Regions from separate parts of the Marinobacter nanhaiticus D15-8W genome, predicted to be linked through region 2. Evidence: predicted binding sites of a transcription regulator. Region 2 holds the regulator's gene; each other region holds the start of a gene.
The links. The regulator LexA, encoded in region 2, represses DNA repair genes until DNA is damaged. The targets are predictions, from matches to a motif close to CTGTNTNNNNANACAG.

Region 1: the regulator LexA is predicted to act here: its motif matches at 6,868-6,883, upstream of recN (DNA repair protein RecN).
Region 3: the regulator LexA is predicted to act here: its motif matches at 1,560-1,575, upstream of imuA (translesion DNA synthesis-associated protein ImuA).

The regions. Positions count from the first base shown of each region.
Region 1 is NZ_AP028878.1:4,450,108-4,459,966, forward strand. It holds gene carB (carbamoyl-phosphate synthase large subunit) at 1-114, opposite strand, end outside; gene carA (glutamine-hydrolyzing carbamoyl-phosphate synthase small subunit) at 187-1,329, opposite strand; gene dapB (4-hydroxy-tetrahydrodipicolinate reductase) at 1,729-2,538, opposite strand; gene dnaJ (molecular chaperone DnaJ) at 2,652-3,776, opposite strand; gene dnaK (molecular chaperone DnaK) at 3,938-5,863, opposite strand; gene grpE (nucleotide exchange factor GrpE) at 5,975-6,685, opposite strand; gene recN (DNA repair protein RecN) at 6,951-8,630, shown strand; gene fur (ferric iron uptake transcriptional regulator) at 8,951-9,364, opposite strand; gene RE428_RS19965 (outer membrane protein assembly factor BamE) at 9,486-9,827, shown strand.
Region 2 is NZ_AP028878.1:3,341,804-3,351,662, reverse strand. It holds gene RE428_RS14895 (SIMPL domain-containing protein) at 1-1, opposite strand, end outside; gene RE428_RS14890 (hypothetical protein) at 136-339, shown strand; gene RE428_RS14885 (gamma-glutamyl-gamma-aminobutyrate hydrolase family protein) at 423-1,139, opposite strand; gene RE428_RS14880 (amidoligase family protein) at 1,115-2,113, opposite strand; gene RE428_RS14875 (DUF6231 family protein) at 2,423-2,884, shown strand; gene RE428_RS14870 (glutamine amidotransferase) at 2,885-3,604, opposite strand; gene RE428_RS14865 (acylphosphatase) at 3,810-4,082, shown strand; gene lexA (transcriptional repressor LexA) at 4,216-4,824, shown strand; gene RE428_RS14855 (cell division inhibitor SulA) at 4,865-5,419, shown strand; gene RE428_RS14850 (hypothetical protein) at 5,703-5,963, opposite strand; gene RE428_RS14845 (DUF6586 family protein) at 6,079-6,555, opposite strand; gene RE428_RS14840 (DUF1329 domain-containing protein) at 6,828-8,186, shown strand; gene RE428_RS14835 (hypothetical protein) at 8,424-8,747, shown strand; gene RE428_RS14830 (sigma-54 dependent transcriptional regulator) at 9,212-9,859, shown strand, end outside.
Region 3 is NZ_AP028878.1:3,138,147-3,148,005, reverse strand. It holds gene RE428_RS13985 (Y-family DNA polymerase) at 1-836, opposite strand, end outside; gene imuA (translesion DNA synthesis-associated protein ImuA) at 848-1,540, opposite strand; gene RE428_RS13975 (4a-hydroxytetrahydrobiopterin dehydratase) at 1,767-2,108, shown strand; gene purU (formyltetrahydrofolate deformylase) at 2,279-3,133, shown strand; gene gyrA (DNA gyrase subunit A) at 3,469-6,075, shown strand; gene serC (3-phosphoserine/phosphohydroxythreonine transaminase) at 6,123-7,214, shown strand; gene pheA (prephenate dehydratase) at 7,207-8,304, shown strand; gene hisC (histidinol-phosphate transaminase) at 8,396-9,514, shown strand; gene RE428_RS13945 (bifunctional prephenate dehydrogenase/3-phosphoshikimate 1-carboxyvinyltransferase) at 9,507-9,859, shown strand, end outside.

The DNA of each region.
Region 1 (9,859 bases), 1.1 Mb from region 2:
ACGCAGCGCCTTGCAGGCCTGGGCCCCGGAGTAGTCGAATTCACACGCCTGCCCGATCACGATGGGGCCGGCGCCCAGGATCAGGATACTCTTGATATCAGTACGTTTTGGCATTTCGTCGTAAACCTGTCAGCAGCTTAAATCAGTCTTCAGCGCGTGCCGCGTCGGCGCGGCGGTCCTGGGCCCTCAGGCCGTCTTCGAGGCTGCCCCTTCATCCATCAGGCGGATAAAGGTATCGAACAGCGGCGCCACGTCGTGAGGACCCGGACTGGCTTCCGGATGGCCCTGGAAGCTGAATGCCGGTCGGTCTTTCCGGCGGACCCCCTGGAGAGTGCCGTCAAACAGGGATTTGTGGGTGGCGATCAGGTTTTCTGGCAGGCTGGACTCATCCACCGCGAAACCATGGTTCTGGCTGGTGATCATTACCGTGCCGTCTTCAAGATCCTGCACCGGGTGGTTGGCGCCGTGGTGCCCGTGCCCCATCTTATGGGTCTTGGCGCCACTGGCGAGCGCCAGCAACTGGTGACCGAGACAGATGCCGAACACCGGCACGTCGGTCTCGAGGATTTCGCCGATGGCCTTGATGGCATAGTCACAAGGCTCCGGATCGCCCGGACCATTGGACAGGAAAACCCCATCCGGATTCATCGCCAGCACCTCAGAGGCCGGGGTCTGCGGCGGCACAACGGTGATGTCGCAGCCACGGGAGGCCAGCATGCGCAGGATGTTGAACTTGATGCCGTAGTCGTAGGCGACAACGCGATACTTGGGCGCCGCCTGCTCGCCGTAACCTTCCGCCAGGGACCACGCAGTCTGGCTCCATTTGTAGCTGGTCTGGCTACCGGTCTCCCTGGCCAGGTCCATTCCCTTGAGCCCCGGGAAGGCCCGCGCCAGCTCCAGCGCCCGCTCTTCGGTCGCATCCGCGCCCGCTACGATGGCGCCGTTCTGGGAGCCTTTATCCCGCAGGATACGGGTGAGACGTCGGGTATCGATATCGGCAATTCCCACCACGTTGTTATCACGCAGGTAGACATCCAGCGGCCGCGACTGACGCCAGCTGCTGGCCAGCAAAGGCAGATCGCGGATAATCAGACCGGCGGCCTGGATACGATCGGACTCGACGTCCTCTTCATTGACACCGGTGTTGCCGATATGGGGATAGGTCAGCGTGACGATCTGGCGGGCATAGGATGGGTCGGTCAGGATTTCCTGGTAGCCGGTCATCGCGGTATTGAACACGACCTCGCCACTGGTTTCGCCGTCGGCGCCGATGGCGACCCCTTTGAACAGGCTACCGTCTGCGAGTGCAAGGATTGCGGGTGTACTCAAGGCTTGTATCCTCATCGAGTGGCGTATCGTTAGTTCCGAATCGGGCCTCTCCTGCCCCCACGGTCATTGACCCACGGGAACAGGTAACCCCAACGTCACGAACAGGATGGAACCTCTGATTCAGTCTATTGACCTTTCTGCAAGCCTCAATCCCAACTTCCAGGGTGAGCCGGAATTATCGCAGACTGAATCAGAGGTTCCCTAAGCGCAAATTCAGGTCGCAAAAAAGCGAGAGGGAGATTGTTACTCCGTCCCGCTTTTTTGATACTTAGCTTCGAACACTAAGTCATTTTCAAACTACGCTTGGTGCAGTTAAACCGCCTTATTGTAAAAAATTCGACCTATTCTGTCCACGACAAAAGCCGCCGAAGTGGCGGCATACGTGCTACCCCCGAGAACTCAGCTCTCCTGCTTGAGATTCAACACGTCCTGCATGTCGTAGAGACCTGCCGGCTTGTCCGCAAGCCAGAGTGCTGCACGCATGGCACCCTTGGCAAACGTCATACGACTGCTCGCCTTGTGCGTGATTTCCACGCGTTCGCCGATACCGGCAAACAGGACGGTATGATCACCCACCACATCGCCGCCCCGAATCGTCTCAAAACCAATCTCGGTGCGGGAGCGCTCACCGACAAAACCCTCACGGCCATAAACGGCGCATTCCTGCAGGTTGCGTCCCAGCGCGCCAGCCACCACTTCACCCATGCGCACCGCTGTGCCGGAGGGCGAGTCCTTCTTATGCCGATGATGGGCCTCGATGATCTCGACATCATAATCATCGCCCAACGCCTGGGCAGCGGTACGCAACAGGTTCAGAACCACATTTACGCCCACACTCATGTTGGGTGCGAACATGATGGGGACATCTTCGGCAGCCTGGCTTAACTCATTTTTTTCGGCCTCGTTCATGCCAGTGGTGCCGACCACCATTCTCTTGCCGTGCTCCCTACAAAACCGGGCGTTCTTCAGGGTCAGATCCGGGAAGGTGAAATCGACCAACACATCGAAATCGCCCTTGGCCTTTTCCAAGCCGTCGATCATAAGGACACCGGACTTGCCGACACCGCTCATTTCGCCGGCATCGACCCCGACCAGACTGCTGCCAGGCTCGACAATCGCCGCCCCCAACTCAAGACCGTCGGCCTCAGATACAGCCTCGATCAATACTTTGCCCATACGCCCGGCAGCGCCCATGATCGCTATTTTCATGGTGACCATCCTTCTGGTGACCCTTTTAAATTACTGTTCTGACTTGGTTGCCGTCCCGATACCGCAATGACATGCCACACGACCACATTGCCGCCGGCCACCGCTGACAGACCTCAGAACTTCATCTCGTCAAAGAAGCTTTTCACACCTTCGAACCAGGAGGTCTTACGGGGCGCATGGTTGTTGCCATTCTGACCATCGAGCGTCTTCTGGAATTCTTCCAGCAACTCTTTCTGCCGCTTGGTCAGGTTCACCGGCGTCTCTACGATAACCCTGCACAGCAGATCGCCGGATGGACCGCCGCGCACTGGCGTGACCCCCTTGTTCCGTAATCGGAACAGCTTGCCGGTCTGGGTTTCCGCCGGAATCTTCAGCTTGACGCGACCATCCAGCGTCGGCACCTCGAGCTCCCCGCCCAGCGTCGCATCAACGATGCTGATCGGCACTTCGCAGTACAGGTTACGGCCATCGCGGGTAAAGATGGAGTGCTCTTTAACTGCAACCTGGACATACAGGTCCCCAGCCGGGCCGCCATCCATTCCCATTTCGCCTTCACCAGACAGACGAATGCGGTCGCCGGTATCGACACCGGGCGGCACTTTGACAGAGAGCGTCTTGGGCTGCTCGACACGGCCCGCGCCATGACACTTCTTGCAGGGGTTCTTGATGACCTTGCCAGAACCACGACAGGTCGGGCAGGTCTGCTGCACGGCAAAGAAACCCTGCTGCATACGGACCTGCCCCATACCGGCACAGGTTCCGCACGTTTCCGCCTTGCTACCCTTTTCGGCGCCGGAACCATGGCAGAGGTCACACTCGACATGGCCGGGCACCTTGATCTGCACCGTCGTGCCCTTGACCGCTTCTTCAAGGTCCAGCTCGAGAGTGTAACGCAGGTCGGCACCGCGGTTGCTACGACCACGGCCACCACCAAAAATATCGCCAAAAACGTCGCCGAAGATATCAGAGAAGCTGGCACCGCCTCCGCCGAAGCCACCCGCGCCGGCCTGACCGTCCACGCCGGCATGGCCGAACTGGTCATAGGCGCTGCGCTTGCTCGCGTCAGCCAGGATCTCGTAGGCTTCACTGGCTTCCTTGAACTTGTTTTCAGCTTCCTTGTCATCCGGATTACGGTCCGGGTGATACTTCATCGCGAGCTTGCGATACGCGCGCTTTATTTCTTTCTCATCCGCGTCCTGCGAGACGCCGAGAACCTCGTAATAGTCGCGTTTGGCCATGTTCTGATACCCATTTCAGGCTCCACTTGCAGAGGAGCCTTGTGACAGCTTTACAACCGCGCCCGCCCGCTTCGGCGGCCGCAATTTATGATTCCATCAAACGCGCAAAACGCGGGAAGCTGGCTCCCCGCGTTTTGCGTACTTTCAAGAAGACCTCGCGCTTACCGCTTGTCTTCGTCTTTCACTTCTTCGAACTCAGCATCGACAGCGTCGTCGCTGCTGGACTTGGCGCTTTCTTCGCCTTCAGCCTGGGCTCCCGCCTGCTCGGCCTGATCGGCGTACATCTTCTGCGCCAGCTCGGAAGACGCTTCGGTCAGCTTCTGGGTCTTCGCTTCGATGTCGTCCTTATCGTCGCCTTTCAGCGCTTCTTCTAGCTCGCTGATGGAGGCTTCGATGGACTCCTTCTCCTGCTCCGACACCTTGTCGCCGGCCTCGGATAGGGTCTTGCGCACGGCGTGAACCATACCATCGCCCTGGTTACGTGCCTGGACCAGCTCCTCGAACTTGCGATCGTCCTCGGCATTGGCCTCGGCGTCCGCGACCATCTTCTCGATCTCGTCCTCGTTCAGACCGGACGAGGCCTTGATCACGATGGACTGCTCCTTACCGGTTGCCTTGTCCTTCGCAGACACATTCAGGATACCGTTGGCGTCGATATCGAAGGTGACCTCGATCTGAGGTACACCACGCGGCGCCGGCGGGATATCCGCCAGGTCGAAGCGACCCAGGGACTTGTTTTGGCTTGCTTGCTTACGCTCACCCTGGACCACATGGATGGTTACCGCAGTCTGGTTGTCATCGGCGGTCGAGAAGGTCTGCGACTTCTTGGTCGGAATCGTCGTGTTCTTCTCGATCAGCGCCGTGGACACGCCGCCCATGGTTTCGATACCCAGGGTCAGCGGAGTGACGTCCAGCAGAAGCACGTCTTTCACATCGCCTGACAGGACCGCCGCCTGAATCGCCGCACCCATGGCAACCGCTTCGTCCGGGTTCACGTCCTTACGCGCTTCCTTACCGAAGAAGTTCTTAACCTTTTCCTGGACCTGCGGCATACGGGTCTGACCACCGACCAGGATAACCTCGTCGATTTCGCTGCTGTCGACACCGGAATCTGCCAGCGCGATCTTGCACGGCTCAAGACTGCGGTCGACCAGGTCTTCAACCAGCGCTTCCAGCTTGGCGCGGGTCAGCTTGACGTTCATGTGCTTCGGACCACTCTGGTCCGCCGTGATGTACGGCAGGTTCACATCAGTCTGCTGGCTGCTGGACAGCTCGATCTTCGCCTTCTCGGCAGCTTCCTTCAGGCGTTGCATCGCCAGGGAATCGCCGCGCAGGTCGATACCGCTGTCTTTCTTGAACTGGTCCGCCAGGTACTCGATGATCTTCATGTCGAAGTCTTCACCACCGAGGAAGGTGTCGCCGTTGGTGGCCAGCACTTCAAACTGATGCTCACCGTCAACGTCGGCAATCTCGATGATCGAGATATCGAAGGTACCGCCACCCAGGTCATAAACGGCTACCTTGCGGTCACCGCTCTTCTTGTCCAGGCCATAGGCCAGGGCCGCAGCCGTCGGCTCGTTGATGATGCGCTTCACCTCGAGACCGGCAATCTTGCCGGCGTCCTTCGTCGCCTGACGCTGGCTGTCGTTGAAATAGGCCGGAACGGTGATGACCGCTTCGGTCACCTTTTCGCCGAGATAGTCTTCGGCGGTCTTCTTCATCTTCTTCAGCACTTCCGCAGAGACTTGCGGCGGCGCCATCTTCTTGCCTTTTACTTCAACCCAGGCGTCGCCGTTGTCCGCGTTAGTGATCTTGTAAGGCACCATCTTGATGTCTTTCTGCACGACGCTATCTTCGAAGCGACGACCAATCAGACGCTTGATGGCATAAAGGGTATTGTTCGGGTTGGTCACCGCCTGACGCTTGGCAGATTGACCGACCAGCGTTTCACCCTCTTCGGTGTACGCAATGATGGACGGCGTAGTGCGATCGCCTTCCGCGTTCTCAATCACCTTGACCTTGTCGCCATCCATGATGGCTACACACGAGTTGGTGGTCCCCAGGTCGATACCAATAATCTTGCTCATTGAATGACTCCAGTTCCTTTAGCTGCTGATCTGCTTCGCTTGCAAATAAATTCTTGGTTTGGCTCGGTTTGCTTACCGTTTACAGCCTATATTGGCTCGGTCCGTTCGTTTTCAAGCCTGTTCGTCAATTTTTGCGGTGTCGTCCGGACGGGCAACCACAACCATGGCCGGGCGCACCAGGCGCTCGTTGAGGGTGTAGCCCTTCTGGATGCATGCAACGACACTGTTCGGCTCCGCATCCGGCGCCGGCACCATCGACATCGCTTCGTGAAGCTGCGGGTCGAACGGCTCGCCCACAGGATAGACCGGCTTCACGTTGAACTTCTCGAGACTGTTCATGAACAGACTGAGAGTCATCTCCGCACCTTCCCGGATCGAGGCGACGACTTCATCGGACGAGGCCTTGCCCTCGGTGCTCTCAACCGCCTTCTCCAGGCTGTCCGCCACCGGCAGGAGCTCCTTGACGAATTTCTCCAGGGCGAACTTGCGCGCCTTTTCGACATCGATTTCCGCCCGGCGACGTACGTTTTGCATTTCCGCCTGGGTGCGCAGGACGAGCTCCTTCTGCTCCGCCACTTGAGCTTGAAGCGCTTCCAGCTCGCTCATCTCCTGGCCCTGCCCGCTGCCTTCCGGCCGCTCGGCTTTTTCCTGATCGGCGCCAGCCTGTTCCGAACGCTCCTGATCGGAGCCAGCCTCGTCGGCCTCTGCCTTCGCCTTCTGCTCGCCGGAGCTGCGCCCACTACGAGCCGGATCCAGCGCGTCCTCGGGAACCGCCTTCAAATCGTCCTCGGGATGGTCTTTGCGGGTGTCTTCTGCGCTCATCAGTCACTCCTGATCAATCATCTCTGACGGGCGAAACCGCCCTCGTCCAATAGCTTGCCAGCGATATGGGGACCATCGGCCAGGCTTTCAACCGTTGCCATTCGATTACTGTGCGCATATCCCGGTTTTCCTGCAGAGGAAAACCTTGCACACAGGAAAATCACTGTATATATTCACAGCTACTGTATATCTGAACAGTCGATTACTCATACCGACTTGTTAATGCAACCTTGAACAACGGAAGCCAGGAAAACCGGAGTCCACCATGCTGAATCAACTGATCGTCGCCAACTACGCCATTGCCGAGCGCGTCGAACTGCAATTCCGCCAGGGCATGACGACCCTGACCGGGGAGACCGGTGCCGGCAAATCCATTGTTCTTGATGCCTTGGGGCTGGTTCTTGGTGGCCGAGCTGATGCGGGCGCCGTCCGCCATGGCGCCAAGCGCGCTGATATAACCGCCAGCTTCGATGTCAGCCGGATTCCGGAAGCCAGCCAATGGCTGGAAGCGCACGATCTCGACGACGAAAACGACTGCATCCTGCGCCGCGTGATCAGCAAGGACGGTCGCTCCCGGGCCTACATCAACGGCCAGCCCTGCCCGCTGACCGACCTGCGCGAACTGGGCGGCATGCTGATGGACATCCATAGTCAGCACCAGCATCAATCGCTCTTGCAGAAAGACACGCATCGAAAACTACTGGATGAATTCGCCGGCGCCGAGAAGCTGGCCGAAGAAACGCGCGCCGCCTGGAAGCATTGGCATAAGACCCGCCAGCGACTGAACGAGTTGCAATCCAACAAAGACGAGAATGATGCGCGCCTGCAGTTGCTGCGCTATCAGGTAGAAGAGCTGGATCGCCTGGCCCTGGGCGAAAACGAACTCGCCGAGCTTGAAAACGAACAGGCCCAGCTGGGCCATGCCGAAGCAGTGCTGCGCAACTGCCATCAGGCATCGTTGCTATGCAGCGAGGACGAACCCAGCGCTGCCCAACTGGTGCAGCAGGCTCTACAACAATTGGAGCAACTGCCGGTAGAGCTTCCGCAGCTGGCTGACACCCTACAAATGCTTAACGAAGCGCAAATCCAGCTCAACGAGGCCGGGAACAACCTGCGTCATTTCGTGGAAGACTACGAAGCGGATCCGGCCCGGCTGGAAGAAGTGGAAACCCGCCTGAGCACCCTCTATGAACTGGCCCGCAAACACCGCGTCGCCCCCGAAACGTTGGGCGAGCTGCACGCCCAACTACAATCCGAACTGGATGAATTGGATGGCGGTGAAGGCAGCCTGGAAAAACTGGAAGCGGATGTGGAAGCCTTGCGCGGTGACTGGCAAACCAAGGCAGACGCGCTAACCGCCAAAAGGGAGAAGGCCGCCGTCGAACTCGACGGCCGTATCGCCGAGGAGTTGGCCGAACTGAGCATGCCGTCGGTGCAATTCGTAACCCGCCTCGCCCGCCAGGAGAAAGCCGATCCGGCACCGCTGGGCAATGAGGAAATCGAGTTCCTGATCAGCGCGAACCCGGGTCAACCTGCCCGTTCACTAAGCAAGGTCGCCTCCGGTGGTGAGTTGTCACGTATCAGCCTGGCTATCCAGGTGGTTGTGGCACAAACCTCGACCATCCCCACCCTGGTTTTCGACGAGGTGGACGTGGGTATCGGCGGCGGCACGGCCGAAGTGGTTGGTCGACTCCTCCGACAGCTTGGCCAGAATGGCCAGGTGCTCTGCGTAACGCATTTACCGCAGGTCGCCGCACAGGCACACCAGCACCTGTTCGTCAGCAAGTTCAGCGAACAGGATGCCACCTTCTCGCGCATCGAAACTCTCAACGACGATGGCCGTATACGCGAAGTTGCCCGGATGCTGGGCGGCGTGGATATGACGGAGCAGACCCTGGCCCATGCCCAGGAAATGTTCCAGAAGGGGCAGGCAACCCACCATTGATTGCTGTGGCGGCAGCTCATACCGCTGGAACCATACATTTCCCCCACGCTCAACCCCGAGCGTTTTCTGAGGCAGGTTTTTCCTGCCTCTTTTTTTGTTTTTGACGGCCGCTCAGCAAGCAATCCGCATTTCGCGAGATGCGCGCAACATGCCTACAGAAAGCACACTATTGGTGTCGACGTTGAACGGCGGCGGACCCGCAAAGCAGAGGGGCGCCCGATAGGGCGACGACTGAAGGCAAGCATTTACGGGAATTGAAACGTAAAATGCCCATAGAGCCTCAGGGCTCCATGGGCATTCCAAAATCAGCGAGCGGACACTCAGCGCTTCTTCATCGGCCTCACGTAGAGGATCAGGCTGTGATCGACAATCTCGTAGCCATGCTCTTCGGCAATCTTGCGCTGACGCTCCTCGATAACCTCATCGACGAACTCGACCACCTCTCCGGTCTCGGTGCAGACCATGTGGTCATGATGATCGTCCCGCGCCATTTCGAATACGGCATGGCCGCCCTCGAAATTGTGGCGCAATACGAGACCCGCGGCCTCGAACTGGGTCAGCACGCGATAGACAGTGGCCAGGCCCACATCATCACCGGCTTCGAGAAGTTTCTTGTACACATCTTCTGCGCTCAGATGATGCTCTTGAGAGTTCTCAAGGATGTTGAAAATTTTAACCCTGGGCAGGGTTACCTTGAGACCGACCTTGCGTAGTTCAGCGTTTTCGGATGACATGCTGCTTTTTCGCTCTTTGGTGAACTGTCTGGTTCCGTTATGATAGCCAGCGCAGCGACGGCGCGCCAAGAATTGGATCGCCGTCGGGCAAGCATTCCAAGATAGAGGATTTCACCCCCTGATGCAAAAGCTCGCTGCCCTACTCTCCGTTGCCTTCCTGGCCATTTCCCTCCTGGCCGGATGCGTCTTTCCCGGTGTATATAAGATCAACGTCCAGCAAGGCAATATCGTCGACGACGAATCACTGGCTCAGCTCGAGGAAGGCATGCCCCGAAACCAGGTCCACGCCATTCTCGGCACGCCGATCATGCTCAATCCGGTCGACGACTCTCGCGAGTACTATGTTTACACTTATCAAAAAGCCGGCGGCGAAATAAAGGAACAGCGCGTCATCGTTTACTATGACGCCGATAGCTATTCACACTACGAAGCGCAACTGCTAGAGGACACGCCCGCGTACTGAGGCATACCTTGCGGGATCAAGGGCGAACACAA
Region 2 (9,859 bases):
TAATGCGATTCCTTGTCTGATTGATGTTTTGGGTCTATCTGTCGTTAGGGAGCTCAAAGAAGTTGATTCGTATACCTGTGGTTTAGCGAATCAACCTGCAGAGGTTCCTAGATTGAATTCAACGGAGTTAGTTTCATGCTTGTGCACGGACAACAGGTGCGTCTGACACGCAGGGAGCAGCAGGTGCTGCTGGAGCTGACCGGCAACGACCCAGCCGGCATCCGGACCCGGGAAGATCTTCGCCGCTTTGCGGAAGACAACCTGGTTGCCGCCGATCAGGACGCCGAAACCCTCAAGCAGCTGAAAGGCGTGCTCAACAAATATCTTTCGGCGCTCTGATCTCTCTTCGCGCACCGGGGCCTCGTGCTGCTCTGCAACGTCCCTGAGGACCCGGGGCCTCAATGCGATAGGTAGGTGGCTGCTCAAAGTACCGGACCCTCGATATGCCCCAATCGATGCAATTTGCGGGCACGGACGGCGGCGACGAAATTTTTGAATATCCGCCTGTGCGGAGGGTGGTAAAGCAGGTATTCCGGGTGCCATTGAATACCGAGCAACCAATGGCCTTCCTCGCTTTCGATAGCTTGCACGAAATAGTCGTTATCCAGCGCCACGACCCGCAAGCCGCGCCCCAACCGCTTGATCGACTGGCTGTGAATACGATTGGCGCCGATGGTCGGTCCCTGCATGATATTCCCTACGAGGCTATCGTGGACCAGTCGCACGGTTTGCAGAGGTAGCAGCAGCGGTCGGTGGCGCGTGTTGACCCGCAGGGGCGTGATGTCCTGACATAGGGAGCCACCACGGAAGATGTTGATGAGTTGGGCACCACGGCAAATACCCAGCACTGGCAAGTGCAGGTCTTGCGCTTCGGTGAGTAACCGCCAATCGGTTTCATCCCGGATTCGGTCATAGTGGGCGCGGACCTGCGGTTCCTGACCATAGCGCGAGGGATGGACGTGAGTGCCTCCGGACAGCACCAGGCCATCCAGCATGCTCACGTCCACGTTCGATCCCGGTCGGATAAATAAGGTCCGCGCTCCGTACAGGTGAAGTCCGAAGCGGATCAAGCGGTGGGTCAGGCGCTGGCGCGACGGGCCGCTAACCCCAATAGTCAGCCCAGGTTCTGCTTCAGCCATGCGTCACAGCGATCCTTCCAGCTGGTGGTCAGGTTCTTGAAACTGAGCTTGCGGCTTGCCCGGTACTCGCCCATCAGGTCCGCCAGTTTCCCCGCATCGGCGGCGAGTTCCTCGACGACGACCCAATCGTTCCAGACACTGGAAAAATGCCATTCCGGGTTGTCGATGTCGCAGTCCGGCAGGCGGTAATGCAGGGTTGGGCGGGACTTGACCCGCTCGTCGTCCACGTATTCGCGCAACAGCGTCTCGTTCAGGTGTGCGAACAGCGGGAGCAGGTCCAGGGCCCGGTTGCGGGTTGGATTGTAGTGGAGATAATCCTTCATCAACTGACCCTGGTCCGGCGCGTAGTCCAGCTCCATGATCAGGTCAACATAGTCGCTGTCCCAGGGCTCGATATACGTGGTGAATTTACGACTGATATCGAGTTGGTGACGGGCCTTGAGCCAGTCGTAGAGGCCAGCAAAGGCGCGGAAATAGTTAACCAACGTGGCCGGTTCGAGGTCCGGTAACTCCGGATTGAGCTGCAGGCCAAAGGCATAGATTAGAGCTTCCCGGCTACCCAGCGCACCCGCTTCCCGCAACTTGTCGCAGAGGTACTCGACGGTTTCCAACTCGGATAGGGGGAGCGGCGGCGTAATAATCTCCAGCGGCACGATACGCTCGGCGGCGGCATCGATCACCTCCATCGCGTGTCCGCCCAGTTCCCGGATGGTCTCCGGTAAACGCTCGTCCCGGAGGTCCAGATCCTTGATTGGATCGGAGTCCAGCTCGATGGTGTAGTCGCCTGAGGGCGTTTCGATCCTGGTTACATAGCGGGAATCGAGCCTGGCCTTGCCCTTAAGGAGCTGGGCCGCGAGCGCTACCAGGTTTTCGTAGGTCAGGCCAGAGATCTCCACCTCCACGCCAACCCGGCGCTCCTTGCCTTCCGAGGTATTCCGGATGCTGGGCATCCGGCATGCCTGATCCTGCGTCATTTGAGCTCCTTGCGTTGCCGCCACTGAAGCCCGCGCCATTGGGCTGAACGTCCTGGGCCGATAAGCTCCCGGTCGCTCTCTTTGCGGGCGATGTCACTGCGAATCACTTTAACACACTGTTTTGTCGGGACGATGAACAGTCGTTAAGCCTGACAGGTTTATTGCCAGGACGTCTGGCTCGTTCACTGACCCGTCGAACCGACGGATGTCTGTAGTGGGCTTGCTTCACCTAATTCCTGCTAGACTTGAACCTGCATATCTTGAAACCTGTTCAAGTCGAACGGAGCCAGCCGGGAGCGACTGCCCTCAATGCTCGCCAACACCCTGAAACAGCTACTGGGCGAATACCGCCCCGAACGCCTGCTCGTCGCCGGCGAGGCTGCGCGCGAGGTGGGCTCGGAGTGGGTCGACCATTCCGGTGCCGAGCTTGTGGACCTGACGGAAAATCCGCTGGGCATCATGGAGCAACCGAGGGGTGTGGCGGACCTGGCACTCATCACCGATATACTCTCGCATCTGTCCCACGATGATGCCCGACAGCTATTGGGGTGGCTGCGTAATGCGGGCGCGCGGAGAGTTGCGGTCAGTGTCGCGCCAGGCGATGACTGGTCCTTCAATGACATGATCGCGCTGGCATTCCGCCGTTATTCGGCACTGGACGATGGCACCACCGTTTATGCCTACGATATTGAAACCTATAACCGCCCGCGCGACTGGAACAACCCCAGGTACTGGGCCAATCCCGAGAACTGGGGCAAATATCGCTGGTAGTCAGGGCATTAGATCCCGTTCCACCAGATCGGCAAACCGTCGCAACAGGCCCTGTGCTTCGGGTGTCTGACGCAAACCGGCGCGCAGGTCGACCACTGGCAAGCCTTCGGTCCTGAGGGCGGTGTCCAGCCGGTTGAGATAGGCGGACATGATGGGCGCCGTGAATTCGGGGTGGAACTGTACGCCCCACGCGCGACGGCCAATTCGGAAAGCCTGGTGGGGTTCATGGTTCGAACTGGCCAGTAGCGTCGCGTTTGGCGGCAGGCGAACGGCGGACTGCATATGGGTCAGGTGGGCCGGAAATACGTCCGGTAGTGCGCCCAGCAACCAATCCGTCCTGCCGTCGGCGTTCAATGTAATATCCAATGTGCCGATTTCCCGCCCGTCGGGGTGGTAGTCTGCGGTTCCGCCCATGGCGTGGGCCAACAGCTGATGGCCATAGCAAACGCCCAGAACCGGCAAATCCCCTGCGATACGGCGTGCAAGCCAGGCAGCGGTGCGCTCGCTCCAGTCCGCCCGCTCGCTAACCATGGCCGGGGAGCCGGTGACCAATACGCCATCGGAATGCTCTGGCAGCGGGGCGCCGCTGGCAACATCATGAACCTCAAGCCGAAGGCCAGGCCTGCCTAGCTGGCGAATGAACCAGTCCTCGAAGTCGCCATGCTCGGCCTTGATTTCCGGGTAAGTCGTGCCAGTTTTGATGATACTGAGTGTCTTCATGATTCTCCGATGGTAAATGGCTTGCCGCAAGTGGACATGTTGTTTGCTGTCGACGGAACGGGAGCCAGGGCTGGGCGGCTCTGGGAACGCGATAGTCAACGGGAATAGACAGTACCGGCAATGGAACCATGGCCGCATTTTAAGGGAAAGTCGTTCCCGTTAGGCTGTAAGGTATTCAGGACGAACGTATTTCATGGAGGTCGTAATGGAAGAACAGTGCATTCGAGTCTTCGTTTCCGGTCGGGTCCAGGGTGTTAATTTCCGCGGCAGTACGCAGGAGCAGGCCAAGACCAAGGGCATCTCGGGCTACGCCAAGAATCTGACCGACGGCCGTGTCGAGGTCGTGGCCTGCGGTGACGAATCCGCACTCGAATGGTTGCTTGAGTGGTTGCACAAGGGACCTTCTTCGGCACGTGTCGACGAAGTTAAGGTCGAGTCCATTCCCTATAAGCCCCGCAAGGAATTTTCCGTTAAATAGCATCAGGTTCCAACCTTTAAACGCGGCGGCCGCCCTTGCCGGCGGCCTGGCTGTTTCTCCTGTCTGCAGGGTTTACACTGGATAAGATACTGTATATAGTTCCAGTTACTGTATATAAAGACAGGTAAACGGCATGAAGCTGACACCGCGACAAACCCAGGTACTCGACGTTATCCGGCGCTACGTGGATGAAACGGGCTATCCGCCTACCCGCGCGGAAATTGCCCAAGAGCTGGGCTTCAGGTCTGCCAACGCGGCAGAGGAGCATTTGCGAGCGCTGGCCCGCAAAGGTGCGATAGAAATGGTACCCGGCGCCAGCCGTGGCATTCGCCTACCCGAAGAGGAGGAGGACCCCGGATTGCCGATTGTGGGGCAGGTCGCTGCGGGTAACCCAATCCTCGCCCAGGAACATATTGACGACTACTGCGCTCTACAGCCGACGTTCTTTTCGCCGTCCGCCGATTACCTGCTGCGCGTGCGCGGCATGAGCATGAAAGATATCGGCATTCTCGACGGTGACCTGCTTGCGGTCCACCGGACCCAGGATGTTCACAACGGGCAGGTCGTTGTCGCTCGCGTTGGTGAAGAAGTCACCGTCAAGCGCTTCAAGCGTGAAGGCAGTCATGTTTACCTCCTGCCCGAAAACGAAGAATTCGAACCGATTGATATCGATCTGGCCGAGCAGGAGCTGTTTATCGAAGGTCTCGGTGTTGGTGTGATCCGCCGCTCGGATATGCACTGACCTTTATAGAATCTGGCGTGTGTGAAGTTGGAGGTGTCTCGTGGAGCAGCTCAGTTTTAACCAGAACCTGACATACAATGCGGCGGCTATTGCGTCGCCGACCAAGGCTGTGTCCCGGCAGTCCGCTCGCTATTCGGCGCTGAATGGGGCTCGTACCGGCGCCGTAGCCTTCACGGCGGGGCGCGATGCGCGTCCAGATTACGCGGATGTTGCGAGACCTTCGTCGGTCGAGAAGCCTGAAGGTAATGTTACCGAAATCATCCTGCCGGAAGCGCAAGTGGAAAACATGCAGTTGCTCCTGCCGATGCTGACGCAACTGAACCAGGAGCGTCGCTGGTTGGCGTGGATCGATCCGCCCCAGGCTCTGATGCAGAAGTGGCAGCAGATGCATGGCATTATCGCCAGTGAGCTCCTGGTACTGCGCTCCACGGGTCAGCATGATGCACTTTCCCTTGCCGAACGCGCCCTGGCCGCGGGAACCTGCCACGCGGTGGTGATGTGGACGGCGGACGCCCTGGGGGCTGCGGCGTTCGATCGGCTGCAGACAGCTTCCGCAAAAGGCGATAGCCACGGGGTGGTACTGAGGCAGCGGTGAATTGCTGGGCTGAATGCGTCGTACTGTATGATCGCTCGACACAGATCCGAAGCAACGGCAGTCTGAAAGACTCTCCTTATTCGGAAAGAAATAGGAATGGTTAGAGCGCTTTATGAGGCCCGGTCGCTTAGCTAGCCTGCAAGCGGGTCAGCAGGATACATAAGTGCTGGCCAACAAAAAACGGGCGCTTCGGCGCCCGTTTTTAGTCTGAGGAGCTTGGGATGCGTTTGGAGTTGGGTGTTCCGGGCTGCCCCTATGCACTTGGCACGATAAGGAAAGGAAGTTAGTGCAGGGTCCTGGGGCGAGATGACGGCTGGTGCTCCGGCTCGTCCTCTTCCCAGTCGAGGTCATGGGCTATGTTGCCGACAGCTTCGATACCGGCGGTCATCATCGCCTTGGCGACTGCAAGGTCGCGCTCTTCCATCATGTCTCGTGCTTCCTGCGAGAACGAGATACGTACCAGCGGCGCGGTCTCATCATCAGCGCGACGCAATGCAAAGTCGCCATTTGGAAGTTCGACAATTTCAAGAATTGATGTAGACATAGTTACTGCCTTTTCCTGACGGCCAGGCCGCCTGAATGAGAAGTTTACTACTGTGAGCTTTCCGTTTGCCTGTGAGGTCGCTGTGTTAAAAAGATTAAGCCGTCATCCTCGGGGCTTACCACTCATCGTGACGCTCCAGGATCATTTCGACGTAGTGTTTCAGCGCCTTCGCCGTTTCCAGAAGAGCTGCCACCGACCGGTCGGGCCCTGAGTCTGCAGCAACAGCAATCATGTTCTCCCGTTCCGCAGGTGACTTGCGCTCACTTGGACGCTGCTGCGCTTGAACCATGAACTCGATGTGTTGCCACCAGGAGCCGGGGTCGGCCGCCAGGGAGCGCAACTCATTAAGCTCGGCCTGGTCGCCGGCCAATAGATCGGCCAGTTCGTCCAATCCCCGTGGCGCTGCATTACGCACCTGATAAATATCTGCAACCAGACGAAGCAATGCTGTACGCGCTTCGATTAGTAAAGCTACGGCTCCCTGGGTCGCGGCTTCCCGCTCTGCGGCTTGCGCCTGACGTTCAGCGACCCGAATCAGGGTCGTCGCCAGGAATACTTGCTGCTTGGTGAAAGACGGCCACTGAGACGCCATAGATCAATTCATCGCTCACTTGAACACTATGTCCGTAGTCTAACAGATAGCGGCGGTGGTTTCGCCTTCACATAGGTGGGAAATAGGCAATTTGGTAGCGTTAAGAAACTTGATTTGCGTCATGGGTTTAACAACTTCCTACAAAGTAATTCTTGTCATTTTTGCATCAATCAGGCAAATAGGCGCCCGGATTCGAAATTTTCAGGCATTTTCCGCGACGTTGATGCCCAATGGCTGAATGCTCCGAAATTGCCGTCTGGAGGGGAATCATCATGCGCCATCGCTTTCTTGTGCTGACCGTGTTTTTACCGCTTGCATGGCATGCTGCTGCCAATGCGAAGGTATCTGAGGTCGAAGCAGCACGGCTCGATCAGGACCTGACGCCGATTGGCGCTGAACGGGCAGGTAACCTGGCAGGCACTATTCCGATGTGGACGGGTGGCTCGGCTACGCCGCCGGAAAATTACCGCCAGGGCGAGATTGAGGTGGACCCTTTTCCGGACGATAAACCGTTGTTCGTCATTTCCGCCGAGAATATGGACCTCTATCGGGAGAACCTGACCGCTGGACACCAGCGATTGCTGCGCCAGTACGGCCCGGACTATGTCCTCCCGGTCTACAAGACCCGCCGCACTGCAGCCTATCCCGAGCGTATTTACGAGCGTTCACGGGACAACGCCGTAAGTGCAACACTGCTGGACAATGGGAACGGCGTGCGCGATACCATCGCCACCAGCCCGTTCCCCGTGCCTCAGAACGGCCTTGAGGCTATCTGGAATCACATCCTGCGCTACCGCGGTGAGGAAGTATCCTTTCGCTCCGCATTTGCGACTCCAACTGTGGACGGCTCCTTCAACCCGGTATTGACCGAATATGATTATTTCTTCGCCTACAGCGAGCCGGGTGTCCAACTGCGTGATATCGACAACAAGATCTTCTACCTGAAGACCCGCATCATGGCGCCGTCGAGCCTGGCCGGTACCCTGAACCTGGTGCACGAGACGCTGGATCAGGTGCGTTCTCCCCGTCTGGCCTGGCGCTATGAATCCGGCGAGCGCCGTCTGCGTCGCTCGCCGAACCTGGCGTACACCACCGACCTGCCCAACAGCTCGTCGTTACGCTCGGTAGACCAGAAGGACATGTATAACGGCGCCCCCAACCAGTACGACTGGGAATTGAAGGGCAAGCGCGAAGTCTACGTACCGTACAACGCCTACAAGTTGCATCAACCCGAGGCAACGGCGGATGAAATCATCCAGTCCCGCCACATCAACCAGGCGCTGACCCGCTATGAACTACATCGCGTGTGGGTCGTCGAGGCAACGCTGCGAACCGGTATGGAACATATCTACCACCGCCGCGTGTTCTACCTGGATGAGGACAGCTGGCAGATCCTGGCGACGGAAGAGTATGACGAGGACGGCAAGCTGTGGCGGATTTCCGAGGCCCATAACATCAGCTACTACACCGTTCCGGTGTTCTGGACCACGCTTGAGCTGACCTACGATCTTCGATCCGAACGCTATTACGTGGATGGCCTGGACGACGGTCAGGGACCGTATGACTTCAGTCCCGGCTTCCGCGGCAACGAATTTACCGCATCGGCGGTGCGCCGTTCGGCGCGGCGCTAGGCTGTCGCAAAACCCGGCGTGCTCGTTTTCGGTGGGCTGAATGTTCTGGATGAACTGAAAGCAGTCAGTAGCCCGAAACCGCTCGAAAGCCCGGCCCGTTCTGTGCCGGGCTTTTTGTTATCGGGACGTCCGCGTAATCTGCGGGGCATTGTGGGGAGGGCGCTTTGAGCCGCTATACTGGTGGCCATTAAGTGCCTGCTCATATATGGCAGGCTGGCACGTGAACGGAGAGAAATCATGCCCTCGGCGCTCGAAACCCTGGATACTTTGCTCGATGCCTTTCGCCACGCCCTGTCAACGGAGGATATGGTTGAACTCAACCGGATTACCGAGGCGGTGCGACCGGCCATCCAGGCCGCAATGGCTGACGTGAAAGAGGGCAATACCGATTCCGGTGCCTTGCAGGAACGTTTGCTTGACTTACAGGCCTTGACCGAGCGGGCCTCTCAAGACGCCAGCAAAGCTCGCGAAGAGGCGGCTAAGGGGCTGCGCGAGATCAACCAGAATCGCAATGCGGTGAATGCATACGCCAACGTAAGGAATCGAGGATCCCGTTACTAAAGAGCCTCTGATTCGACACGGAATTCTGATTATTGACAATTTATTGCGTCATAAAATTGACTGTCACCGATCCAGAGTCTTAAATACGCGTCATAATTCAGGCATCATCTGCTGCACAATACGCTCGATTATGAGCTGGTGCATTTTCTGAAGCGTAGTACCTCGCTTTGAATGGTACTGATCGAAAGCCGGCACTTATTTTGAAGCCGGCTCTTATTTTGAAAATCGGTACCGACTGAAGATAAGTACTCACTGACGATTTGTACTCGCTGAAAATGGGTAATCACTAAAATGTGGTGCTTACTGAAGTCTAGTACTTGCTAAGAAAGCTCCGAATCATCCGGTTGGCTGTTTTGCGTCGGCTGCCCCGGTATGACTCCGGTTAGCCCCTTTAACCGGACTTCATACCGGCCGTCAGGACTGCGAGCCCAGGAGCATTTTATCGACCCGGAGATCCAGACTGCATGTCCAGCGACAACAATAAAATACTGGTGTTGATTGGCGATCAGGATGTTTGTCGTGACCTGACGACGATCCTCGAATTCCTCGGTGAGGTGCCGACCGTCGTGTCGCCGGACAAGGTAGGCTCTATGGATGCCGACGCCGTCAAAGACGTCTCCGCTGCCATCCTGGATGGCGGCCAAGCCGATCTCCCCGGTCTGGTGAGAGCCCTGGATAAAGTCGATGCCGGCCTGCCGGTATTGATGATCGGGGACCCGGACCTGGCTGATCTGGAGTCGGAGCTTGCCCAGCGGGTCATCGCCCGAATGGAATGGCCGCTAAATTATACCAAGTTCGTTGATTCCCTTTACCGCGCCCAGGTATTCCGCGACCAGTATGCCCGCTCCCGAGAGCGTGGTCAGCAGCGCAGTATCCAGCTGTTCCGCAGTCTGGTCGGCACGAGCCGAACCGTTCAGCATGTCCGCCAGCTGATGGGGCAGGTGGCGGACAAGGAAGTCAGCGTGCTGATTACCGGCGAGTCCGGCACCGGCAAGGAAGTGGTGGCGCGCAATCTTCACTACCATTCACCGCGACGCCAGAAGCCGTTCGTGCCGGTCAACTGCGGCGCCATTCCTGCCGAGCTATTGGAAAGCGAGCTTTTTGGCCACGAA
Region 3 (9,859 bases), 200 kb from region 2:
ATCTCAAGCTGGAGGGTGTCGGTATCCTGCTGACGCCAGCGCAATTCCTCTTCTAGCTCCTGCAGTGCACGTTGCAGGGGGAAGAGCAGGCCACTGCTGTGCTCGACATCCTCGGCAAAATCCAGGCGACGATGGAAATAGGGCGGCGGCAGCCAGTCGGTTTGCGGATCGGCGGCGCTGCCTTCGATCTTTTGCAGGGCCAGGCTGGTTTCTGGTCCCAGGCGTCGCGCCAGTTCCCGATCCGGTAGACGCAATACCGGGCCCAGGGTATGCAGCCCCATGCGTTGCAGGCGCTCGATAGCCTGTTCATCCAGATCGCTTTCGGTGACTGGGAGTTTGTCCAGCGAGTGGCGCAGACGTTGTAGGTCTTCGCTGCACTGCCCCATTCGGCCTCGGGCCAGGATGCGGGCGGCCTGAGGGGTTGGCCCGCAGGCGAGCCAGGCGGTCAGGTGGCGTTGTTTCAGGTTGGTCTGAAGTTTCTCCCACAGAGCCGGGAGACTGCCGTGCAGGCGCCTCAGGCTGCCGGCTTCGGTAAGAATGCCGTCTGGTGGGTAGAGCGTAATGCGGGCCACGTCTCGGTAGAGCCACACTGCCTGCTGTTCCAGGACCCTTGCCTGTTCCTCCATGTCGGCCTCGATCAGATGCAACCCTTCAGCCAGGGCGGATGCCGTCTGGGCGGTCTGGCCGACGGCGACGCCCAGCTTCTCCGCCTCCGGATTGAGCTGGAGCACTCGTGGCGGTCGGCCGCTGATCAGGGCCATGGGGCGGGAGGTTGCCTCGCTCTGGCTGAAATGCTCCAGCAGCAGGTGAGGAAAGTGGAGGTAGAGCCATAGCATGAGCGTCGATCTCAGGTATTCGGCCGCGACCAGGGGCCCTGGATGATTTCGGCGGTCCGGCTGCGGGGCAGGTCCACCACCGGCGGGATCGACACCTTGAGGTCCGCCACGGGCCAGCCGCCACGACGCTTGATAATGTCGGTCTGCAGTGTCCAGCCGTCCTGCGGTGCCAGTTTCAGGCGCAGGGCTGCGGGGGAGTGCTCCTCGGCATGGCGGGCATCGCGGAACAGGATACACAGGTTGTCCCCGGCTTCGGCGGCCAACTGGATGCGGCGGATATCGCTGCGCTTGATGCTGTCGAGCCAGACCATGACCAGGCCGGTGGTGGATGAGCGCAGGCAGTTTTCCAGGGTCCAGAGCTGGTCTTCCCGGCTTTGGGTGCGAACCTGGACGACGTGGGCGATGTCCACCTTGGCCCGGGCCAGGGCCGGGGCGTAGGGGATATGGGGTGCATCGATCCAGAAAGCGGTCAGGCCTTCCCCGGTGAGCTTGCGCAAGACCGGCAGGATCAGTTGGAGTTCGCCGATACCGTAATGCGGTAGCAGGCATTCGATCATGGCGCCGCGAGGCCAGCCGGCGCCGGGCAGGTGCTCGTCCAGCGGACTGAATCCGGTGGCTTCGGCGTCGGCCCGGGTCTGGCGCTTTTGCTGACTGGCTTGCCAGACCTGGGCGTTGTCCAGCAGTTTGTCGATGATTTCACTCATACAGCTGTCTTGCTCAATACTGTTTATTTATACAGTATATTGTCAGGTGACTGCTTTGCAAAGCCCGGTTCGGGTCGCAAGTCCTGGCTGGGTCTCCCGGGCCTTGGCGCAACTGGTCCAGCCCGGAGTCGGGTCTTGACCGTATCCAGCGGTGAGCGCAGGCTGACGCATTACCCGTGGCTATTCGTTCGAAACGACTATCAGCTACAGAAGCGAGGAGGGTGTTATGACTGAGTTGAAATCGCAGTCCTGTGAGGCCTGCAAGGCCGATGCACCGCAGGTCACCGGTGACGAGTTGGCCAGTCTTCAGAAAGAGGTGCCTGAGTGGGCACTGGTCGAGAAGGGAGGCGAGCAGCAGATCGAGCGCACCTTCAAGTTCAAGAATTTCGCCGAGGCGCTGACCTTTACCAACAAGGTGGGGGATTTAGCGGAGGCGGAAGGGCATCATCCAGCCCTGCTCACCGAATACGGCAAGACGACCGTCAACTGGTGGACTCACAAGATTGGCGGCCTGCATCGCAACGATTTCATTATGGCTGCCCGCACGGACGAGCTATTCGGCGAATGATGGGAATCACCGAGTAAATACGGATGCTTCCTGCCGGGTTGGTGGCTTACGCCGGCCCGGCCAATCCGTTATCATGCACCGTTTTCCAGGGGCGCATGCCATCCAGATTGGCTCTCTTAGGCATCCCGGATTCAAATGGTTTCAAGTAAGGCATGGGGCTGTGGTAACGCATGGAACATACGTATCGTCTGGTGATTTCCTGTCCTGACCGGGTTGGCATTGTGGCCAAGGTCAGTAATTTCCTGACTACCTATAACGGCTGGATCACCGAAGCCAGTCACCACGCCGACAACCAGGCCGGCTGGTTCTTCATGCGCCATGAGATCAAGGCCAGCTCGATTCCTTTCGGTCTCGACCAGTTCCGCGCTGCTTTCGAGCCGATCGCCCGGGAATTCGACATGACCTGGCACGTGGCTGACTCCGCGGTACCCAAGAAAGTGGTGCTGATGTGCAGCAAGGAATCCCACTGCCTGGCTGACTTGCTGCACCGCTGGCACAGCAAGGAACTCAACGCCGAGATCGTGGCGGTGATTTCCAATCACGACGATCTGCGCCGCATGGTGGAGTGGCATGATATTCCCTATCACCATATACCGGTGACCAAAGACAACAAGGCTGAGGCTTTTGCCGAGATCGGTGAGCTGTTCAGTGGCTATGATGCCGATGTCATCGTGCTGGCCCGCTACATGCAGATCCTGCCGCCGGAACTGTGCGAGCAGTATTCCGGCAAGGTGATCAATATCCACCACAGCTTCCTGCCGTCCTTCGCCGGCGCCCGGCCTTACCATCAGGCCTACAACCGCGGCGTGAAACTGATCGGTGCTACCTGCCATTACGTTACCCAGGACCTGGATGAAGGTCCGATCATCGAGCAGGACGTTATCCGCGTAAATCACAGCGACGCCATCGAGGACATGGTGCGTCTGGGTAAGGATGTGGAGAAAAACGTCCTTGCCCGGGGCTTGCGGGCCCATATCGAAGACCGGGTCATCACCCACGAGAACAAGACCGTGGTCTTCAATTGATCGTCTTTTGGTCAACTGCCGCTTCCCTTAATTGGCCGTTGATCAGTCCCTGAATAGTGCTGACTTGATTGTTTGCTTTCCGGGGGCCATCCCGCCCCCGTTTCCTTCCTTTCCCGACATCACCTGAACGTTATTTGCCTGTCACTCTGAGGGCCCGAGTGTGGTATGATTGCGCGCTTATAAATGCCCTTTGGATTGGGGAAAGAGAGCGCCAGCAACATCGAATCAGGCGCAAGCTCCCCAAGGGTGAAATCCGCGTTCCATAACGCGCGAATCGTCATGTCGCGATTCCATAAAAACGACGACTTCCAGCAAACGCAAAGGAACCTTTCTCGATGGGTGAATTAGCCAAAGAGATCCTGCCCGTAAATATTGAAGATGAGCTGAAACAGTCCTACCTCGATTACGCCATGAGCGTTATCGTCGGTCGTGCTCTGCCCGATGTCCGGGACGGACTCAAGCCCGTTCACCGCCGTGTCCTGTTCGCCATGTCCGAGTTGAACAACGACTGGAACAAGGCCTACAAGAAGTCCGCCCGTGTGGTGGGTGACGTTATCGGTAAATACCACCCCCACGGCGACTCTGCGGTCTATGACACCATCGTGCGTATGGCTCAGCCGTTCTCTTTGCGCTATCCGCTGGTCGACGGTCAGGGCAACTTTGGCTCCATCGACGGCGACAATGCGGCGGCCATGCGTTACACCGAAATCCGCATGGAGAAGATTGCCCATTCGCTGCTGGCGGACCTGGACAAGGAAACCGTCGATTTCGTACCGAACTACGACGGCGCCGAGCAGATTCCCGATGTGCTGCCGACCCGCATTCCCAACCTGCTGGTCAACGGTTCCTCCGGTATTGCCGTAGGGATGGCGACCAATATTCCGCCCCATAACCTGACCGAGATCGTCAACGGCTGTCTGGCGCTGATCGACAACCAGGACATCACCATCGACGAGTTGATGGAGCATATCCCGGGGCCGGATTTCCCCACAGAGGGCATCATCAACGGTCGCGCCGGCATTATCGAGGCCTACCGTACCGGTCGGGGTCGTATTTATATCCGCGCCCGCCACGAGATCGAGCAGGACAAGAAGACGGGCCGCGAATCCATCATCATTACCGAGTTGCCGTACCAGTTGAACAAGGCGCGCCTGATCGAGAAGATCGCCGAGCTGGTCAAGGAAAAGCGGCTGGAAGGTATTACCGAGCTGCGCGACGAGTCCAACAAGGAAGGTATCCGCGTGGTGATCGAGCTGCGTCGCGGGGAGAATGCCGAGGTTGTCGTCAACAACCTGTTCGCCCACACGCAGTTGGAAACCGTCTTCGGTATCAACATGGTTGCCTTGATCAACGGCGAGCCGAAGATCCTCAACCTGAAAGAAATCCTCGATGCGTTCGTCCGTCATCGCCGCGAAGTGGTGACCCGTCGGACCATCTACGAACTGCGTAAGGCCCGCGAACGCGGCCATATCCTGGAAGGCCTCACAGTCGCCCTGGCCAACATCGACGAAGTGATCGAGCTGATCAAGCAGTCACCGAGCGCCGCCGAAGCCAAGGAAAAGTTGATCGCCAAGGGCTGGGAGCCTGGCCAGGTTTCCGACATGCTGGATCGGGCCGGCCAGGACGCTTGCCGTCCAGACGACCTGCCGGAAATCTACGGCCTGCGTGACGGACTCTACCACCTGTCACCGGAACAGGCCCAGGCTATCCTGGATCTGCGTCTGCACCGCCTGACCGGTCTGGAAACCGAGAAGCTGCAGAACGAGTACAAGGAAATCATCGACAAGATCGCCGAGCTGCTGCATATCCTCAGCGAGCCGGCCCGGTTGATGGAAGTCATCCGCGAAGAGCTGGAAGCGGTCGTCTCCGAATTCGGCGATGCCCGTCGTACTGAAATCATCAGCTCCCGCCGCGACCTGACCATTGCCGACCTGATCGACGAAGAAGACCTGGTGGTCACCATTTCCCACAACGGCTATGCCAAGACCCAGCCGGTGGAAGCCTACCAGGCCCAGCGCCGCGGTGGCCGCGGCCGCTCCTCGACCACCATGAAGGAAGAGGATTTCATCGAGAAACTGCTGGTTGCCAACTCCCACGACACCATCCTGTGTTTTACCAACAAAGGAAAGGTGTACTGGCTGCGGGTGTTCGAGATTCCCCAGGCCAGTCGCGCGGCTCGTGGTCGCCCGATGGTGAACATCCTGCCGCTGGACGAGGACGAGCGTGTCACTACCTTCCTGCCGGTACGCGACTATCCGGAAGATCACTACGTACTGATGGCAACCTCTGCCGGTGTGGTCAAGAAGACGCCGCTGCCGAACTTCTCGCGTCCGCGTTCCAACGGCCTGATTGCGCTGTCCCTGGATGAAGGCGATACCCTGATCGGCGCCGCGATTACCGCGGGCGAATCCGAAGTCATGCTGTTCTCCTCCGCTGGCAAGGCGGTGCGCTTCAAGGAAGAGCAGGTTCGCGCCATGGGTCGTACGGCGCGGGGTGTGCGCGGTATCCGTATGCCGGAAGGTCACACTGTCGTATCCCTGATCATTCCGGAAGAAAGTGGCATGATCCTGACCGCCAGTGAAAACGGCTACGGTAAGCGCACCCAGATCGAAGAGTTCCCAGCCTATAGTCGTGGCAGTCAGGGTGTTATCGCCATGCAGTGCTCCGAGCGGAACGGGAATCTGGTTTCGGCTACCCAGGTGTTCGAAAGTGACGAGATGATGCTGATCTCGGACAAGGGCACCCTGGTGCGTTCAAGTACCGAGGAAGTCTCTGTCCTGAGCCGGAATACCCAGGGCGTGCGTCTGATTCGTCTGACCCAGGAAGACGAGCGTCTGGTTGCAGTCCAGCGGATTGCCGACAGCGGCCTGGACGAAGACGGTGAGGAAGGCGAAGCGAGCGACGGCGACGATGCGCCGGCGCAAGAGGGCGATGCGGACTGAGACAGGTCCGCTTGTCACGAACACGGAAACGGAGAGATCAGGCGGTAATGACCAGAGCGTATAACTTCTGTGCAGGCCCGGCGACCTTGCCGGCAGAGGTGCTCCAGCAGGCCCAGGAGGAGATGCTGGACTGGAGAGGTACGGGCATGTCGGTGATGGAGATGAGTCACCGCAGCGACGAATTCGTCGCCATCGCCCAGACTGCCGAGCAGGACCTGCGGGAGCTGGCCGGCATTTCCGACGATTATGCAGTCCTGTTCATGCAGGGTGGTGCCAGCAGCCAGTTTGCGACGGTGCCGCTGAACCTGATGCGCGGCAAGTCGCCGGCGGATTACGTCAACACCGGGATCTGGTCGAAGAAGGCCATCGCCGAAGCCAGGCGTTTTGGTGAGGTGAATGTGGCAGCGTCCAGCGAAGAGCAGGGCTTTACCACGGTTCCCGATCAAGCTTCCTGGAAAACCAATCCGGAGGCCGCCTACCTGCATTACACGCCGAACGAGACCATCGGTGGGCTGGAGTACGATTTCATCCCGGATTCCGGTGACGTGCCGCTGGTGGCGGATATGTCTTCCTCCATGTTGTCACGTCCGCTGGATATTTCGAAGTTCGGCCTGATCTACGCCGGCGCCCAGAAGAACATCGGTCCATCCGGGCTGGTGGTAGTGATTATCCGTAAGGATTTGCTGGGTCATGCCCAGTCCGGCACGCCGACCATGCTGGACTACAAGGTCATCGCCGACAACGACTCCATGTACAACACGCCGGCTACCTATTCCTGGTACCTGGCCGGCCTGGTGTTCAAGTGGCTCAAGGCTCAGGGCGGCGTCGCCGCCATGGGCGAGATCAATAAGCGCAAGGCGGACAAGCTGTACGGCTATATCGATAACAGCGACTTCTACGCCAATCCCATCGAACCGAGATTCCGCTCCTGGATGAATGTGCCGTTCACCCTGGCGGACGACAGCCTCAACAGCGCTTTCCTGAAAGGCGCGGAAGAGCGCTTCCTGCTTAACCTCAAGGGTCACCGGACGGTGGGCGGTATGCGTGCCTCTATTTATAACGCCATGCCGGAAGCGGGAGTCGATGCGTTGATCGACTACATGAAGGCCTTCGAGAAGGAGCGGGCGGGACATGAGTGACGAGCAGACCCGCCTGGCCGAATTGCGCGACCGTATCGATAGCCTCGATAAGCAGATCATGGACCTGATCAGCGCCCGGGCCCAGTGCGCCCAGGAGGTGGCTCACGTCAAGATGGCGTCGCGCCCGAATGAGGATGTGTTCTTCTATCGGCCGGAGCGGGAAGCCCAGGTGCTGCGCCGCATCAAGGCCGAAAATCCGGGGCCGCTGTCCGGCGAGGAAATGGCGCGTCTGTTCCGGGAAATCATGTCCGCTTGTCTCGCACTGGAAAAGCCGATGCATATCGCGTTCCTGGGTCCGGAAGGCACTTTCACCCAGGCGGCGGCGCTCAAGCACTTTGGGCACTCGGTTGTCAGCATTCCGTTGCCGGCGATCGATGATGTATTCCGCGAAGTTGAATCGGGCGAGGCGCATTACGGGGTGGTGCCGGTTGAGAATTCGACCGAGGGTATGATCAATCACACCCTTGATATGTTCATATCTTCGTCCCTGAAAATTTGCGGCGAGGTCCAGCTGCGCATCCACCATCATCTCTTAATTGCAGATGGTACGGACAAGAAAGCCATCAAGCGGATCTATTCCCATCAGCAGTCGTTTGCCCAATGTCGCAAGTGGCTGGATACCCACTGGCATGAAGTGGAGCGCGTCGCGGTCAGCAGTAACGCCGAGGCTGCGCGGCGGGCAGCCAGCGAGCCTGGCGCCGCAGCCATTGCAGGCGATATGGCGGCCGAACTCTATGATCTGCGCAAGCTGGCTGCGACGATCGAGGACCGGCCGGACAACACCACGCGTTTCCTGATCATCGGACGCGAAGAGGTGGGCCCCAGCGGTCACGACAAGTCCTCCATTCTTGTGTCCATGCGCAACAAACCGGGCGCGCTATACGAGCTTCTCGAGCCTTTCCACCGTCACGGGCTGAGCCTGACCCGGCTCGAAACCCGGCCGTCGCCAAGCGGCACCTGGGCCTATGTGTTCTATATCGATTTCGAGGCCCACGCCGACGATCCGCAGGTTCAGACGGTGTTGCAGGAAGTCGATGCCGAGGCCGTCGAGCTCAAGCGGCTGGGATCCTATCCAATCGGCGTGCTTTGATGCGCGTAATGACGCGCTAAGGTGTGAGGTCAGCGAATTAACCGAACGGCACACTAGGCCTCGCATGAATTGGACTCTGTCAGGAGATGATATGTCGATCGATTTCAAGTCCCGGGCAGTGGCCGGGGTGCGTGGCCTCCAGCCTTACCAGCCGGGGAAACCCATCGACGAAGTCGCCCGGGAGCTGGGGCTGGATCCCTCGCAAATCATCAAGCTGGCCAGCAACGAGAACCCACTCGGCCCCAGCTCCAAGGCGCTGGAAGCGGCTCGCAAGGCGCTGGACGAGATGTGTCTCTATCCTGACGGCAACGGTTTCAACCTGAAGCAGAAGCTGGCCGCCCGTCTGTCCGTATCCCCGGCCCAACTGACGCTGGGCAACGGCTCCAATGACGTGCTGGACTTGGTGATCCGTGCCTTTGCCGATGCTGGCGACGAAGTCATTTTTTCTCAGTACGCCTTTGCCGTTTATCCGATTTCCACCATGGCCGTCGGCGCCACCGGCGTGTCTGTTCCCGCGAAAGAGTGGGGGCACGACCTTGACGCCATGGCCGCGGCCATTAACGACCGCACGCGCATCGTCTTTGTTGCGAATCCCAATAACCCTACCGGCACCGCTGTCGGACGCGATGCTATCGTCCAGTTCCTGCGCAAGGTGCCGGAGCATGTGGTGGTCGTACTCGACGAGGCCTACTGCGAGTATTTCGAGGGCGACGAATTCCCCGATGGCATTGACCTGTTGCCGGATTTCCCCAACTTGGTGGTGGCCCGTACCTTCTCCAAGGCCTGGGGCCTGGCCGCGCTGCGTGTGGGCTATGCCGTTTCGTCCGCCGCTATCGCGGATGTTTTGAATCGGGTCCGTCAGCCGTTTAATGTGGATACAATAGCCTTGGCGGCGGCGACCGCGGTGCTGGATGACGAGGACTACCTGCAGCGCTCCCGTGAGGTCAATCGTAGCGGTCTCAGGCAACTGGCTGCGGGTTTTGAAGCCCTGGGACTGGAATATATCCCGTCCAGCGGTAATTTTATCGCTGTCGATGTCGGTGAGCGGGCAGACCAGGTTTTCCAGGGTCTGCTGCAGCGTGGCGTTATCGTCCGGCCCATCGGTGGCTACGGTATGCCGCGGCATTTGCGGATTTCCGTTGGTCTCGAGGCAGAGAATGCCCGCTGCCTTGATGCGCTCAAAGAGGTGTTGGAGTCACTGAATGGCTGACCCTATGCAATCGCTGACTTCGTCAGGACCGCTATTCCAGCGCATGGCCGTTATCGGTCTGGGGCTGATTGGCGGCTCGCTGGCCAAGGCTGTGCGAGAGCAGGGGTTGGCGGCATGGGTTGTCGGTGTCGATCAACGGCAGGGTGAGGTCCAGCGTGGTCTTGAACTGGGCGTTATAGACGAGGCCGCCGAATCGGTGGCGACGGCAATAAAGGATGCGGACCTGGTGGTTGTGGCCGTGCCCGTACGCGCCATGGAGACCGTGTTGGCCGAAATCCGGCCCCACCTTGCATCGGACGTGTTGCTGACCGACGTCGGCAGTACCAAAGGCAGTTTTGTCAGTGC